Regions from separate parts of the Pantoea allii genome, predicted to be linked through region 3. Evidence: predicted binding sites of a transcription regulator. Region 3 holds the regulator's gene; each other region holds the start of a gene.

What was found. The regulator PurR, encoded in region 3, represses purine synthesis genes. The targets are predictions, from matches to a motif close to CANGCAAACGTTTGCNTG.
Region 1: a site for PurR is predicted at 1,784-1,801, ahead of purE (5-(carboxyamino)imidazole ribonucleotide mutase). Genes of this name have one in related genera too.
Region 2: a site for PurR is predicted at 2,293-2,310, ahead of QNH99_RS14685 (amino acid aminotransferase). Genes of this name have one in related genera too.
Region 4: a site for PurR is predicted at 1,974-1,991, ahead of QNH99_RS08955 (NCS2 family permease). Genes of this name have one in related genera too.

Annotation. Positions count from the first base shown of each region.
Region 1 is NZ_CP125958.1:3,436,748-3,440,963, reverse strand. Features, by position in the region: gene ybbP (putative ABC transporter permease subunit YbbP) at 1-88, shown strand, start outside; gene purK (5-(carboxyamino)imidazole ribonucleotide synthase) at 131-1,195, opposite strand; gene purE (5-(carboxyamino)imidazole ribonucleotide mutase) at 1,192-1,701, opposite strand; gene lpxH (UDP-2,3-diacylglucosamine diphosphatase) at 2,027-2,743, opposite strand; gene ppiB (peptidylprolyl isomerase B) at 2,743-3,237, opposite strand; gene cysS (cysteine--tRNA ligase) at 3,452-4,216, shown strand, end outside.
Region 2 is NZ_CP125958.1:3,094,518-3,098,733, forward strand. Features, by position in the region: gene asnS (asparagine--tRNA ligase) at 1-729, shown strand, start outside; gene ompF (porin OmpF) at 1,030-2,163, shown strand; gene QNH99_RS14685 (amino acid aminotransferase) at 2,374-3,564, shown strand; gene QNH99_RS14690 (MBL fold metallo-hydrolase) at 3,605-4,216, opposite strand, start outside.
Region 3 is NZ_CP125958.1:2,656,388-2,660,603, reverse strand. Features, by position in the region: gene punC (purine nucleoside transporter PunC) at 1-904, opposite strand, end outside; gene punR (DNA-binding transcriptional activator PunR) at 1,011-1,916, shown strand; gene purR (HTH-type transcriptional repressor PurR) at 1,913-2,938, opposite strand; gene QNH99_RS12535 (YnhF family membrane protein) at 3,219-3,308, shown strand; gene QNH99_RS12530 (C40 family peptidase) at 3,358-4,179, opposite strand.
Region 4 is NZ_CP125958.1:1,876,771-1,880,986, forward strand. Features, by position in the region: gene QNH99_RS08940 (ketose 1,6-bisphosphate aldolase) at 1-91, shown strand, start outside; gene QNH99_RS08945 (carbohydrate kinase family protein) at 92-1,144, shown strand; gene QNH99_RS08950 (response regulator) at 1,081-1,824, opposite strand; gene QNH99_RS08955 (NCS2 family permease) at 2,272-3,570, shown strand; gene QNH99_RS08960 (hypothetical protein) at 3,973-4,216, shown strand, end outside.

The DNA of each region.
Region 1 (4,216 bases), 780 kb from region 3:
CGCGTTGTTACTGTCGCTGTGCGGGGGCTGGCTGGGCGTACGTTTGCTGAAAGGCAACGCGTTGTTCAGGAAATTCGACGCCGCATAAAAACGCCGTGCGCACTCATGCGGCGCACGGCGATTATCGTCCTTACAGCCTGGCTGTGGCCCAGTGAAGACCGCTGGCGTATTCAGCAGGCAGCAGGGGCAGCAACGCATGCAGCGCGGCTTTCAGTCGGGAGTGATCGCTGTCGGTAAGGTTGAGATGACCTACCTTACGTCCTTCCCGCACCGCTTTGTCGTACCAGTGCAAATGCACAAGCGGCTGCTGTAGCCAGTCTGGATTGAGGGCAGTGCCAATCAGATTGACCATCACCGAGGGCGCAATCACCACCGGCTGGGGTAAGGCCAGATTCAGAATCGCACGCAGGTGCAGTTCAAACTGGCTGATTGATGCGCCATTCTGCGTCCAGTGTCCGCTGTTGTGCACTCTGGGAGCCAGTTCATTGATCAGCAACCCCTGCGGTGTGACAAAACATTCCATTGCCATCACGCCAACATAGTTCAGCTCGTGCAGGATAGCGCTCAGCATCGCTTCAGCCTGTTGCTGCTGTAGCGCATCCGCCTGCGGGAAGGCGACACTGGTGCGCAGAATGCCGTCTTCATGGAGATTATGTGTCAGGGGATAAAATACGGTGCTGCCATCGTGACCGCGCGCGCCGACCAGCGACACTTCACCTGAGAAGTTAATGCCCTGCTCGACGATGCACTCGCCGTAGCAGTCGTCGGGTAAGGTCGCTGTTTCGTTGGCGCGTAATCGCCACTGACCGCGGCCGTCATAGCCACCGGTGCGACGTTTAACAATCGCCAACTCACCCAGACGACTGAAAACGGCGGGCCATTCGCTCTTGTCTGCCAGCAGTTGCCAGGGCGCGGTGGCCAGATTGAGCTGGTCCAGCAGTTGTTTTTGCGTCAGGCGATCGGCCAGACGCGGGAAAATATCCCGGTTCACAAAGGCTGAATGAGACGCCAGTTCACGCGTCAGTGCCGTTTCCGGCCAGCGTTCGATCTCGGCGGTAATCACGCTTTCTGCTATAGGCAGGGCGGCGGGATCGGCATCCAGGCCCACCGGATGCACAGCAATGCCCATCGGCTCGCCCGCCTGGCGTAACATGCGGCCAAGCTGACCATTACCCAGTACACAAACCGGCTTCATGCTTCCTCCCGCGGGTCCGGGTTAGCCAGCACCTCATCGGTCTGCGCCTGACGCCAGTTGGCCAGACGTGACGCCAGTGCGTCGTCATGAATCGCCAGAATCTGCGCAGCCAGCAATGCCGCATTAGCGGCACCGGCTTTACCAATCGCCAGCGTACCCACCGGGATGCCGCGCGGCATTTGCACAATAGAGTAGAGGCTGTCGACGCCGCTCAGTGCCGCGCTCTGTACCGGCACGCCCAGCACCGGCAGCAGCGTTTTTGCCGCCAGCATGCCAGGCAGGTGCGCAGCGCCACCGGCACCGGCAATAATGACCTGAAAGCCGTTATCTGCGGCCGTTTCGGCAAAGCTAAACAGCTTGTCTGGGGTACGGTGCGCTGAAACCACTTCCACATGGAAGGGCACGTCCAGGCTGGAGAGGATTTCCGCAGCGAACTGCATGGTGGACCAGTCACTTTTAGAACCCATAACAACAGCGATGCGGGCCGGGGCGGCATTCGACGACATGCGGTCAACTCCTGTGAATGAAAACACACCTGACCAGGCGGACAGGTTTTGAAGGGCACAGAGAATAGCATGAGAAGCGCACAAGGAAAACGGTTGCGTCGGGCTGGTTAGCAGCAGACAGCATTCAATTTTGAGAATTCCTCAGGCAATGTTTAAGGGAATGATAAAGATGCAGCGCTGATTGAACGCGTTAAAAAACGAGGCCGTAATCCTAAACTCATCGGTGCCAAACAGGATGATCTGTAATGGCAGATCACCTGGACGTTGACGGACGCACATTGTGGTGACTAAGCCGGGCTAAAACCGCGCGTTCTGACCCTGGGGACTAAAAATCGAAATCGATTAATTGAATCCCGCTGGCATCCAGTTGAATCATTGATCCACGGCTGTGCCAGGCACCCAGTACGGCACGCTGCGCGCGTTCGCCATTTAGCGACAGATCGTGGATCGCCGGGCGGTGCGTATGACCATGAATCAGCAACGGCACCTGCTGACGCAACATGGCCTCCACGACGGCCTGCTGATTCACGTCCATAATCTTCAGCGACTTATGCTGATTGGCCTGTTTACTGTTGGCGCGCATGCGTTCTGCAATGCGTTTGCGAATAAACAGCGGCAGCGCCAGGAACAGGCGTTGAATCCAGGGATTGTGCACTTTGGCACGGAACTGCAGGTAACCAGCATCGTCGGTGCACAGCGTATCGCCGTGCATAATCAGCAGTCGATGGCCGTAAAGCGTCAGCACGCGCTCTTCAGGCAAGAGCGTCATGCTACTGGCGCGGGCAAAGCGTTGGCCGATCAAGAAGTCGCGGTTGCCGTGGATAAAATACAGTGGAACGGGCACGGCACGCAGGGCTTCAGCGACCTGTTGATGCAGCGGATTAGGATCGTCATCGCCGATCCAGGCTTCAAACAGATCGCCGAGAATATAGAGCGCGTCGCAGTGGGGAGCTTCGCGCTGTAAAAAATGCAGAAAACCGGCGGTGATCGCCGGTTCTTCCTGACACAGATGAAGATCTGCGATAAACAGCGTGCGCGGCATTACTCGCTGACGGTCACTTTCTGAATGATCACGTCATCTTTCGGTACGTCCTGGTGCATACCGCTGCGGCCGGTTGAAACGGCTTTGATTTTCTCAACCACATCCATACCTTCAACCACTTCTGCAAACACACAGTAACCCCAGCCCTGCAGGCTTTCGTCACGGAAGTTCAGGAAGTCGTTGTCAGCCACGTTAATGAAAAACTGTGCGGTCGCAGAGTGCGGTGCAGAGGTACGCGCCATCGCCAGCGTACCTTTGGTGTTTTTCAGGCCGTTGCTGGCTTCGTTACGGATCTCTTCTTTGGTGGCTTTCTGCTTCATGCCAGGCTCAAAACCGCCGCCCTGAATCATAAAGCCGTTAATCACACGGTGGAAAATGGTGTTGTCGTAGAAACCTTCACGGCAGTAATCCAGGAAGTTCTTTACGGTTGCGGGCGCTTTGTCATCGAAGGTCTTGATCACGATATCGCCATGGTTAGTCTGGAAAGTTACCATTTTTTTCGTCCTGTAAAGGTTGTCGTCAGTAGCATAGGGTGCGCTGTTAGGGTGCACACGCCTTTTTCTCGAACGTTCTTATATCATAATTTCCGATAATACGTCAGCCAGGCTGCGCAGTTGGCTTGCTTTGCATCGCGTGACAGATAAAAATACGGCACAATATCAGGATACTTAAAACGGTGCGTTACGCACGCTTACTACGGAAACCCCAATGCTGAAGATTTATAACACCCTGAGTCGACAAAAAGAGGAATTTACCCCTATTCATGCTGGCAAAATCGGCATGTATGTCTGCGGCATCACGGTGTATGACCTCTGTCACATTGGGCACGGGCGCACGTTTGTGGCTTTTGATGTGGTATCGCGCTATCTGCGTTACGTCGGTTATGACGTGAATTATGTGCGCAATATTACCGACATCGATGACAAAATTATCAAGCGCGCCAACGAGAACGGCGAGAGCATCGAAACCCTGACCAATCGTATGATCGCCGAAATGCACAGCGATTTTGATGCACTGGGCATCTTACCGCCGGATTTAGAACCGCGCGCCACGCGCCATATTCCTGAAATCGTCGAACTGGTGGAAAAGCTGATTGCCCGGGGTCATGCCTATGTTGCGGATAACGGCGACGTGATGTTCGATGTGCTGAGTGACGTGGACTACGGTGCGCTGTCGCGTCAGGATCTGGACCAGCTTCAGGCCGGTGCCCGCGTCGAAGTGGCGGATGTGAAGCGTAATCCCATGGATTTCGTCCTGTGGAAAATGTCTAAAGCGGACGAACCCTCATGGCCTTCGCCCTGGGGCCAGGGTCGTCCGGGCTGGCACATTGAGTGTTCCGCCATGAACTGCAAACAGCTTGGTGCGCATTTCGACATTCACGGCGGCGGCTCTGACCTGATGTTCCCGCATCACGAAAACGAAATCGCCCAGTCCACCTGCGCCCACGATGGCCCGTATGTGAATTACTGGATG
Region 2 (4,216 bases), 440 kb from region 3:
AAAATCTACACCTTCGGCCCGACTTTCCGCGCGGAAAACTCCAACACCAGCCGCCATCTGGCAGAATTCTGGATGCTGGAACCGGAAATCGCTTTCGCCTCATTAGACGATGCGGCAGCCCTGGCGGAAGCCATGCTGAAGTATGTCTTCCAGGCCGTTCTGAATGAGCGTGCGGACGATATGGCGTTTTTTGCCGAACGCGTAGACAAGGATGCGATTAATCGCCTGGAGCGTTTTGTTACTACCGATTTCGCCCAGGTCGATTATACCGATGCCGTCGATATCCTGATGAACTGCGGTCAGACCTTTGAGAACCCTGTGTCATGGGGCATCGATCTGTCCTCTGAACATGAACGTTATCTTGCCGAGAAGCATTTCAAAGCGCCGGTGGTGGTTAAAAACTATCCGAAAGATATCAAGGCGTTCTATATGCGCCTGAACGACGACGGTAAAACCGTGGCCGCGATGGATGTGTTAGCGCCGGGCATCGGTGAAATCATCGGGGGTTCTCAGCGTGAAGAGCGTCTGGATGTGCTGGATGCGCGTCTGGAAGAGATGGGTCTGAAAAAAGAAGATTACTGGTGGTATCGTGATCTGCGTCGCTATGGCACCGTGCCACATTCAGGTTTTGGATTAGGTTTCGAACGTTTAATCGCCTATATCACCGGCGTACAAAATGTAAGAGATGTTATCCCCTTCCCACGCACGCCTCGCAACGCGAGCTTCTGATTTTCAGCATTAAATATAAGAAATTCATATATATAAAGAGGTCGGCATCGCCGGCCTTTTTTTATTTTTGTAAATTTTGATATGTCTCACAAAGTTCCGTTATTTTTACATTTTGTAATACATATTTTATATTTGAAACAAGATTACGACTTTTGTAGCATTTTCGCAGTAGAATTACCCGGTGGGGGATGGAAAGATGCGTGCAGACACAGGAGACACCAAACTTCTTTCAAGGTTCACGTAAAGTTTTCTTGACGGCAGTGGCAGGTGTCCAAATAACTCCAATGAGGGTAATAAATAATGATGAAGCGCAACATTCTGGCAGTGGTTATCCCTGCTCTGCTCGCCGCCGGCGCAGCTAACGCAGCAGAAGTTTATAACAAAGACGGCAACAAGCTGGACCTGTACGGTAAAGTGGATGCGCGTCACCAGTTCTCTGATAACGCAGGTGATGACGGCGATCAGACTTATATTCGCTTCGGCTTCAAAGGCGAAACCAAGATTAATGACCAGATGACCGGTTACGGTCAGTGGGAATACAACATTCAGGGTAATAACTCTGAAGGTTCTGACGCGCAGACTGACAACAAAACCCGTCTGGGCTTTGCGGGTCTGAAATTTGGTGATGCAGGTTCAATCGACTACGGCCGTAACTACGGTGTGGTTTATGACGCAATCGGCTGGACCGATATGCTGCCAGTATTTGGTGGTGACTCAGGTTACTCAGACAACTATATGAACGGCCGTAGTGGTGGTCTGCTGACCTACCGCAACACCAACTTCTTTGGTCTGGTAGATGGCTGGAACTTTGCGCTTCAGTACCAGGGTAAAAATGATCGTACCGATCCTCGCCGTGCGAATGGTGATGGCTACGGTATTTCAACCTCGTACACCTCTCCGATCGGAGTCGGTATCGTAGGTGCTTACAGCAGCAGCGATCGTACTAATAGCCAGGCTGACGGTTCAGTCAGTAATAACAACGTTGTAACCTCTCAAGGTGCTGGCGTTGGTGCTGGTAAGCGTGCAGAAAACTGGGCAACAGCACTGAAATATGACGCTAACAACGTATACCTGGCAGCAATGTACGGTGAAACCCGTAACTCAACACCAATTAAAGGTGTGTTTAATGTTAACGGTACGACATTTAGCGGTAATGCATTCGCTAACAAAACTCAAGAAATTGAGCTGGTAGCTCAGTATCAGTTCGACTTCGGTCTGCGTCCTTCACTGGCCTACGTTCAGTCTAAAGGCAAAGACATCGAAGGTATCGGCGATGCTGATATCTACAAATACTTCGATGTGGGCGCAACTTACTACTTCAACAAAAACATGGCCACCTACGTTGATTACAAAATCAACCAGCTGGACAAAAACAACCCACTCGGCATTCCTAACGATGACGTAGTTGGTGTTGGTGTGGTTTACCAGTTCTAAGTTTGTTGATGCAGTACAAAAAACGGAGCTTCGGCTCCGTTTTTTAATGCCGTTTTCTTGCCCTCTCCCCGGTTATATCCCCCCAACAACATAAGAACGGGTAATTCTGGCGCACAGACGATGAATTTTATCGCAAACGGTTGGCATTTCGCCGTGCTGACGTTAACCTGATGGTTCATTTGCTAAAGTTCACGCTACTGGACCCGACTCATGTTTGAATCGATCTCTGCTGCACCCGCTGATCCTATCCTTGGCCTGGCCGATCTCTACCGTGCCGACGACCGCCCAAATAAAATCAATCTTGGTATTGGTGTTTATAAAGATGAAACCGGGAAAACGCCGGTGCTCACCAGCGTTAAAAAAGCAGAACAGTACCTGCTTGAAAACGAAACCAGTAAAAACTACCTGAGCATTGACGGTCTGCCGGATTTCGCGCGTTGCACGCAGGAATTGTTATTTGGCAAAGGCAACGCCCTGATCGCGTCGGGCAGAGCCCGTACGGCGCAAACGCCGGGCGGTACGGGTGCACTGCGCGTCGCCGCAGATTTCCTGTCCACCCAGACCGCCGTTAAGCGCGTGTGGGTGAGCAACCCGAGCTGGCCTAACCACAAAAATGTGTTCAATGCTGCCGGGCTTGAGGTGTGCGAATACCAGTATTACGACGCGGCTAACCATACGCTGGACTTTGATGGCATGCTGGCCTCCCTGAAAGAGGTGAAAGCTGGTGATGTGGTGCTGTTCCACGGCTGCTGCCATAACCCGACCGGTATTGATCCAACAGAAGAGCAGTGGCAACAGCTGGCACAGCTCTCCCAGGCCAACGGCTGGTTGCCCCTGTTCGACTTCGCCTACCAGGGCTTTGCCCGTGGTCTCGAAGAGGATGCGGAAGGGCTGCGCATTTTTGCTGCCAGCCATCAGGAACTGATTGTCGCCAGTTCTTATTCCAAGAACTTTGGCCTGTATAACGAACGTGTTGGTGCGATTACATTGGTTGCCGGCGACGCTGCGACGGTCGAGACCGCGTTTAGCCAGGTGAAATACACCATTCGCGCTAACTACTCTAATCCTCCGTCACACGGTGCCGCCGTCGTTGCCACCATCCTGGGTAATGACGCGCTGCGTACTATCTGGCAGCAAGAGCTGTCTGATATGCGTCAGCGTATCCAGCGCATGCGTCAGCTGTTTGTTAACACGCTGGCGGATAAAGGCGCACAGCAGGACTTCAGCTTTATCATCAAGCAGAATGGGATGTTCTCATTCAGCGGACTGACCAAAGATCAGGTCATCCGCCTGCGCGAGGAGTTTGGGGTTTATGCCGTTAATTCGGGCCGCGTGAACGTTGCCGGTATGACGCCAGATAATATGTCTGCACTGTGTGAGGCAATTGTCGCCGTACTTTAGGCTGATACCGCATAAAAAATGGGCCGCTCTGGCCCATTTTTTATTGCAGGAAAGGATTGGTCAGACGTTCACGTCCCAGCGTTGACACAGGACCGTGACCGGGTAAAAACGTGACATCGTCGCCTAGCGGCAGCAGCTTATTATTTATCGCATCGATGAGATGCTGATGATTGCCCTGCGGGAAATCAGTGCGCCCTACACCACCGCTAAAAATCACATCACCCGAAATCAGTAAGCGACCTTTGGCATCAAAAAATACAATGTGGCCTGGCGTATGTCCCGGGCAGTGCAGTACGTCGAGCGTGACCTGGCCGACCTGAACAGTATCACCTTCCTCCAGCCAGCGATCCGGCGTCAGTGGCGCGCAGTACTCAAGACCAAACATTTGGCTTTGCGTGGGTAATGATTCCAGCCAGAATGCATCCTGCTTTTGCGGACCGACCAGCGGCACCTTCCAGAATGCAGCCAGTTCCGCCGCCGCCCCAACGTGATCGAGATGACCATGCGTGAGCAGGATCTGTGCGGGCTTTACAGCAAGCTGTGCCAGCGTTTGCTTGATGGTCTCAGCATCGCCACCGGGGTCCACAAGGGCGGATTCACGCGTGGTTTCACACCAGATAACCGAACAATTCTGCGCAAAGGCGGTGACGGG
Region 3 (4,216 bases):
GCACCAGCAAAGCGGCCAGCGAAACGCTGCCTGATAGTGCGACGGCGAACAGCGCCAGCACGCTCAGGCTGTAGACGAGCAGCAGCCACGGCAGTAGCCGAGCGCCGTTAAAACGGTTAAGCAGCGCGCGGCAGCCAAAACCACCGATTAAAAAGGCAATCGTCTGTGGGATGTAACTTAAGCCAATATCGGCGGGCGACAGGCCAATATCCGCCAGGATAAACGGCGATCCGGTCAGCCAGGCAAAAAAACTGGCGGAACAGGCTGAATAGATCAGCACGTTGCCGCTATAGGCGCGTGAACGCAGCAGCGTGATAAACCCGGGCTGTGAGGGTGTTGAACGGCTTGTTTTTTGCACCGAAGGCAGGCGCAGCGTAATTATAATCAGGGCTGCCGCGATAAAGGTCAGCACAACGAAAATCGAACGCCAGTGAAAATGACCAATCAGCCAGGCACCCAGCAAAGGGGCCAACGCAGGAGACAGCGCGACCAGCGGCATAATGGTGGCAAAGACTTTATTGGCACGGGACGGAGGATAGCGATCGACCACCAGTGCCTGCCAACTGACGGCGGCCGCGCAGACGCCGATGGCCTGGATAAAGCGCAGCACCAGCATCAGCACCACATCCTCCACCCACAGCATCCCTGCGCAACCCAGGGCAAACAAGCTCAGACCGGCAAGCAATACCGGCTTACGCCCAATACGGTCAGACAGCGGGCCCCATACCAGTTGACCGCAGGCAAAACCCGCCAGAAACAGGCTCATGCTGGCGCTGATCATACCCGCTGAGGTGTTGAAACTTTGCTGCATAGCCCCGAAGGCAGGCAGATACATGTCGGTCGCCAGAAAGCCCAGCATACTGAGCACGGCAAGATAGGGAATGAATCCTTTTGAAGCTGACATCTGATTCTCTTTTTTGCAGGATAAACGCGGGGAGTGTAAAAGCTGTACTTCATGCTGTGAAACGGTAAAATTTGCCTGTTGCTGTTAAAAAATTTGAAGGCAGAATATGTGGTCTGAATATGCGCTTGAAGTGGTCGATGCTGTCGCGCGCGGTGGCAGTTTCAGTGCCGCCGCACAGGAGTTGCACCGTGTGCCTTCTGCTATCAGCTATACCGTCCGTCAGCTTGAAACCTGGCTGGCCGTGCCGCTGTTTGAACGTCAGCACCGTGAGGTGGTTTTAACCCCTGCGGGAGAACATTTTGTGCGCGAAGGGCGCAGCGTCATCAAAAAAATGGATGCCACCCGGCGACAGTGTCAGCAGTTAGCCAATGGCTGGCGTGGTCAGATAGGCATAGCCGTGGACTGTATTGTCAAACCGCAGCGGACCCGGCAATTTGTCAGGGATTTCTATCGCCACTTTCCCGATATGGAGCTGCACATCAGTTATGAAGTGTTTAACGGTGTCTGGGATGCGTTGGCAGACGGACGGGTTGATGTGGCGATAGGGGCAACGCAGGCTATTCCGGTGGGCGGTCGGTTTGCGTTTCGCGATATGGGCACCCTGAACTGGCGCTGTATTGTCGCGCGACAGCATCCGTTAACCCAGGTGAGCAGACTGGATGATGATGCGTTGCGCAACTGGCCGTCGCTGGTGCTGGAAGACACCTCGCGTGCTTTACCGCGCCGCATGACCTGGGCGCTGGATAATCAACGTCGGCTGGTGGTGCCTGAATGGCAGACCGGGCTGGACTGCGTCCGTGCCGGACTCTGCGTGGCGATGGTGCCCGGGCATTTAGCCCGTCCGCTGCTGGATAGCGGCGAGGTGAGCGAACTTGCCTTGCCTCAGGCTTTTCCTGAAAGCCCTTGCTGCGTCAGCTGGGCGGAAGATCGCGCATCACCGGCATTGGGCTGGCTTCTCAATTACCTGGGTGATGCGCAAACGCTAAATCAGGAGTGGTTAAGCGAGGATTAACGACGGTAATCGCGGTAAGGGCCATAGCCCACAGAGCGTCGCTCAATCAGCGTCGGGTGGACTTCGATAGTTTGTGACTCTTCGCGCTTGCTGGTGATGCGGTCCAGCAGCATCTCCAGCGCTTTCTCGCCTAACTGCGCTTTGGGCTGATGTACGGTTGTCAGTGCGGGCGTGAAGTAGCGCGCATTGCGCACGTTGTCGTAACCAATCACCGAAATATCCTGGGGAACGCGCAGGCCCATTTCATCTGCCGCACAGATAGCGCCCATGGCCATAATATCGCCTCCGCAGAAGACGGCACTGGGCCGTTGTTTTTGCGACAGGATTTGCTGCATAGCCTGATAACCGGATTCTGGTTCAAAGTCACCCTGCACAATCCATTCTGAGCGGGGCTGAATACCAGCTTCTTCCAGCGCCTTAAGGAAACCCGCATGACGACCGCCGCCGGTATTACGCTCCATCTGCCCCGGAATCGCGCCAATGTCACGATGCCCGCGCTCAATCAAATAGCGACCGGCCAGGTAGCCGCCCTGAAAAGCGTTATCCAGTACGGTATCGGTAAAGTCGGCACGTGATTCGCCCCAGTCCATGACCACCATAGGAATATTGCGGTTGGCTTCCAGCATTTGCAGCAAATCATCCGGATACTCCGAACACATCACCAGCAGCCCATCAACGCGTTTTTGCGCCATCATCGACAGATAGGCGCGCTGTTTTTGCAGGTCGTTATGCGCGTTACCCAGAATCAGGGTATAGCCTTTTTCAAAGCAGTGATTCTCAACGGCTTCGATAATTTCGGCGAAGTAGGGCGCTTCGCTGGACGTCGCTAACAAGCCCAGCGTTTTGGTGTGATTCACCTTCAGGCTGCGTGCCACGGCGCTTGGCGAATAATGTAATTCCCGAATCGCTTCCCATACTGCTTCGCGAGTATTTTCCGCAACAAAGCGGGTTTTATTAATCACGTGAGAAACGGTTGTGGTGGATACACCTGCGCGTTTCGCCACATCTTTAATTGTTGCCATGAAAATCAAACTCCCGGGCTTACCTAACATGTTGATAAGCATGTTGTTAAACGTTTGCGTCAGCGGACGGTTATTTCTGCAAAAAAAGCGTTTTTCTGGCCGGTAATGGGATATCGGGGCAGGAAATAACGTCTGAAAAAAGTGCTGGTGCAACCGATGTTGCGCGCTGTTGCGCAACAAAGGGGGGATTCTAACAAGGCTGCACGGATAAAACGAGATTTTTACCCGCGCGTATGGGAAAATCCCTTAACCCTACAAAAAGCATGGCTAAGGAGTTGTGATGAGTACCGATTTGAAACTGTCATTAATGACAACGGCAGCAGCACTGTTGATGATTATCGCGTTTAGCTTTACCGCTATTCTGAACTAATAAAAAAGCCGGGAAGGTTTCCCTTTCCCGGCTTTTTAAATAATGACGTTTAGCGAACGGTTTTTGGCGTCATAACCCGACGCGCACCAATGTAGTGGCGCTGCCAATAATCTTCGCTTAACGCACTGATTTGAATATCTTTACCGGTACGCGGTGACTGAATAAATTTACCGTTGCCCAGGTAAACCCCAACGTGATCGGCGGTGCCTCGTCCATTAATGCGGAAGAACACCAGATCGCCTTTCTCCAGCGCTTCACGATTCACCGGCGCAGCATCACGCAGATGGTACATTTCGTTAGCGGTACGTGGGATTTTAAACTTCACGACATCTTTGTACGCGTACCAGACCAGGCCGCTGCAATCAAAACCGGTATGGGGTGATTTACCGCCCCACTGATAGCGCTTACCCAGTTGGCCCATCAGCTTCGCCATCGCGGTTTCACGCGCTTTTTGATAACGCTGGCGGTGTGCACTGCTCATTTTGATGGTGCCGGTTTCTTTGCTGTCGGCACTGGCCACTTTCACCGCACGTTGATGACCGTAACGTTTTTTACTGGTGGCGTTGGCCGCGACTTTCTTCGTTAGCGCCTTACGTGAACTCGCTGTTTTGGTGAGGGTTTTATGAGAGTGAACCGTGTGAGTGGCATTTTTACTGGTTTTAAGTGTTTTACTGGCTTTTTGCACTGTAGAGGGACGGCTCTTTTTCGCCGAGGCTTTAACCGTGCGTCGTTTGCGCCGCTCATCTTCGCGCGCACTTTTTTTCTCTACCTTATGCAAGCTGGCCTTAACCGGCGCCTGCGGTGATGCCGCGGCGACATTAAAGAACAGTTGCGCAAAAGCCAGAATAAGAAGCGTAATAATTGAACGCATAGTCCGTTTACTGGTTAAGCTGTCAGATCCAACAGGT
Region 4 (4,216 bases), 780 kb from region 3:
GTTTGCTGAACTGCTCATGGCGGTAGAAAAAGCCATTTGTGAGACGGTCATGCAGCAAATGAAGATTTTCGGCAGCGTAGGGCAGGCATAGATGAGCGCGCGGCACGGCATTCTGGCCGCTGGCGTGATGCTGGTGGATTACGTCCACCGCATTAGTCACTGGCCGGAGCAGGGCTGGCTGGCGGAGGTGCAGCATAGCGAAAAGGCGGCAGGTGGCGCGCCGCTTAACGTCCTGCTTACTCTGTCGCGCATGCAATGTCAGCTTCCGCTGGTGGCGATCGGCCTGTTAGGAAATGACGCCGACGGTGACTATCTGCTGACCATGATGCAGGAGGCGCAGATCGATCATCGCTGGGTGCAGCGCACCAGTCATAAGCCCACCGCGATGACGCAGGTGATGACGGCACCGGATGGGCAGCGAACGTTTTTCTTTTCACCCGGCGCGAACGCCCTGCTGGACAGGCCCCATTTTGCGGCCGTTGATGACGCACAGCGCATCTTCCATTTAGGCTATTTACTGCTGCTTGAAACGCTGGATGGCGCAGACAGCGAATTTGGTACGCGCAGCGCCCGTTTACTGGCCCAGATGCAGCAGCGTGGCTATTTTACCTCTCTGGATTTGGCCTCACGCGTGGGTGATTATCGTCCCCAGGTGCTGCCCGCACTACGCTGGCTGGATTATCTGATCATTAACGAACTGGAAGCCCAGGCGCTGTCAGGTATTGTGTTGCGTGACAGTCGGGGGATTCAGACACCGGCGGCTTTTGCAAACGCTGCACAGTGGCTGGCAGGGCAGGGCGTGCGCCAGCGCGTGGTCATTCATGCACCGGAAGGTGCATGGGGTCAGGAGGTGGGCGGCGAGGGTATCTGGCAGCCAGCATGGCAACTGGCACCGGACGACATTGTTGGCAGTGTGGGAGCCGGCGATGCGTTTTGCGCGGGGGTGCTGTTTGCCAGCCATCAGGGCGATGACATGCTGTCGACGCTGCAACTGGCTCACACCTGTGCCTGCTTTAATTTACGCGCGGCGAATGCCATCGATGGTATTCGTCCACTGACCGAGATGCGGCAGTGGATGGCTCAGGCCGTTTGCGTAGAGAGCCGCAGACCTTCAGGTTTCACCACGTCCGCTGAAAAAACATAACCCAGCCCGCGAATCGTACGGATCAGGCCGGGTTGATGCGGGTTCACTTCGATTTTACGGCGCAGCCGCATAATCAGAACATCGATAGTACGGTCAAACACGTCCATGCTTTCGCTATGAGTGAGTTCCAGTAACTGATCGCGCGTCAGCACCTTGCGCGCATGTCGTACCATGGCGCGCAGCAAGGTGTATTCACCCTGGGTTAAGGGCACGGTTTCGCGCTGCGGATTCAGTAACTGGCAGCGCGCCTCATCAAGCAGCCAGCCATTAAAACGCCATCCTTCATGGTCACCTTCCGGCGTCACGACGCGCCCGCTGCGCCTGAGTGCAGCGCGCGCCCGTGCAACGACGACGCGGGGGTTGAAGGGCTTGGCGATATAATCATCCGCCCCCATCTCCAGGCCCACCACCATCTCCGCTTCCGATCCCATCCCGGTCAGCATAATCACCAGAATGTCCGGCCGCTGACGCTGCAACTGCTGCAGAACCAGCAATCCATTGGTGTCGGGCAACATCATGTCCAGCATCACCAGAGAAATTTCCGGGCGTTCGCGCACCATCGCGAGGGCATCTTTTCCCTGATGACAGCGATAAACCAACAAACCATGTTCACTGAGTGCGTCCTGCAACAGATCGCAGACAGCATGATCGTCATCCACCACCAGAATTGCTGGCTTCATCGTGTGACCTCAATGTTACTGAAGGGTTAAATGCGAGTGTACACATTCCAATATTGTCTGCAGGTTGATGCAGCTGAAACGTGACCAGCGTCGCCTGGCAACGTGCTAAACCGTGCGTACGCGCAGAATTTCCCGGAGAGTGAACCGTGCAGGAAAACGATTGCGCTGTCAGGGGGCAATGCACCATAATCGCGCCCTGATTCGGTTCAGAATTATCTTAAGGCTCGCTTGCCCTCACCCAGGTAATCGATTGCGTGCCAGGCTGGCACAGCAATTGCTTAAGCCTTTGCAATTGCTCACGTGACTAAGGAAAGCGAAAACAGTATTTCGGGTGGCCGGGCTGGCATGCGACAGCACTGGCGATCCCTCAGTATCACAACAAACAGCATGACCATAACTTTGGCAAGAGAGCGCGCACCTAAGTGACGTCTCTATCATCGAGAGATAATGATGTTAGAAAAACTATTTAAATTAAAAGCGCACAACACAACCGTACGCACTGAAATCATCGCAGGGATTACCACCTTCCTGGCGATGGCCTACATTCTGTTTGTTAACCCCAGTATTCTGGGCGCAACCGGCATGGATAAAGGTGCCGTTTTTGTCGCGACCTGTCTGGCAGCTGCGATTGGTTCTGTATTAATGGGGCTGATTGCCAACTACCCGATTGCGCTGGCACCGGGGATGGGGCTGAATGCCTTTTTCACCTATACCGTTGTCTTGCACATGGGCTATAGCTGGCAGATTGCATTAGGTGCGGTGTTCCTGTCCGCCGTGATCTTCTTTGCCTTATCCATATTTAAGATTCGCGAATGGATTATTAACAGTATCCCGCTGCCGCTGCGCGCAGGTATTGCCGCCGGGATCGGGCTTTTCCTGGCGATTATCGCGCTGGAAGGTGCCGGAATCGTGGTGGATAACCCGGCCACGCTGGTGGGGATTGGCGATCTGACCAAGCCGGGACCGCTGCTGGCGATGTTAGGTTTTATCATCATCGTCGTCCTGGAAGCGCGTCGCGTCACAGGGGCCGTATTAATTGGCATTTTGCTCATTACCTTTATTTCCATGGGGATCGGCCTGACCAAATTTGGTGGTGTGTTTTCTGCACCGCCTTCAATTGCACCAACGTTTATGCAGTTGGATATTGCCGGAGCCTTTAACGTCGGCTTAATTAGCGTGATTTTTGCTTTCTTGTTTGTCGATGTGTTTGATAACACCGGCACACTGCTGGGCGTGACCAAACGTGCCGGGCTGGCTGACGAGCAGGGCAACGTGCCTAAGATGGGGCGCGCGCTGGTTGCAGACAGTGCTGCCGCGCTGTTTGGTTCTCTGCTGGGGACATCTACCACCACCAGCTATGTCGAGTCTGCCGCTGGCGTCAGCGCAGGCGGACGTACCGGTCTGACGGCTGTGGTGGTTGCCGTTCTTTTCCTGCTTGCGCTGTTCTTTTCTCCCCTCGCGTCAAGCGTACCGGTTTATGCCACCGCACCGGCGTTACTGTTTGTCGCTGTTTTGATGACGTCCGGGTTGGCTGAAATTGACTGGAAAGATATCACGACTGCCGCCCCTGTGACGGTAACCGCACTGACGATGCCGCTGACGTATTCTATTGCCAACGGTATCGCGTTTGGCTTTATCACCTGGACCGTGGTTAAGTTACTCAGCGGGCGCACCAAAGAGATTAATGTTGCACTGATTATTCTTTCTATCTTATTTGTCATTAAACTTGGCTGGCTGAGTGCCTAATTAATCAGACCGTTACAGTATATTGAATATGCTGTAACGGTTTTAATGCGGTATACCAAATTAACGGATGACGGTTATTCACGGTTATCTGCAATCCTTGTGCGCTCCCTTCCAGATCGTCTCTGAACCACCTTTTCTTCACGCCGCTGTCCTTTTATCCTTTGATTAAACATTGCGAATAAAGGAACGAGTTGACTCTCTTTTTATTTTTCCTTTTTATTCAATCAGGTAATGTTTATTGCGCGAGACTTTGCTTCAATAACAGTGAAGCAGGTTGGAACTTACATTAATGGATTGAGTTAATCCGCCTGTCAGGAAAAAATAATGGGCAATCTGTATGGAAAACGGAATCGCGGTAATCCGCATTTGACCCTCAGTCATCGCTGGACAGGAGGCAGAAAAATGGAAAATTTTGAGATGCGCTTTGAGCGACTTGAAGCCGACAATCATCAAATAAAAATCGATCTGGCGCTTTTTAGTGGGCGCGCCATGGCGTTTGCGACCAAAGCCGATCTTGAGCGTCTGCGCTCGGAGCAGACTGTGTTTCATGTTGAAATACGTCAGCGATTTACTCAACTGGAAGATAAAGTTGAACATTTTAGCATCAGGTTTGCCGATGTTGACGGCAGGCTGGTCAGCATTGAGA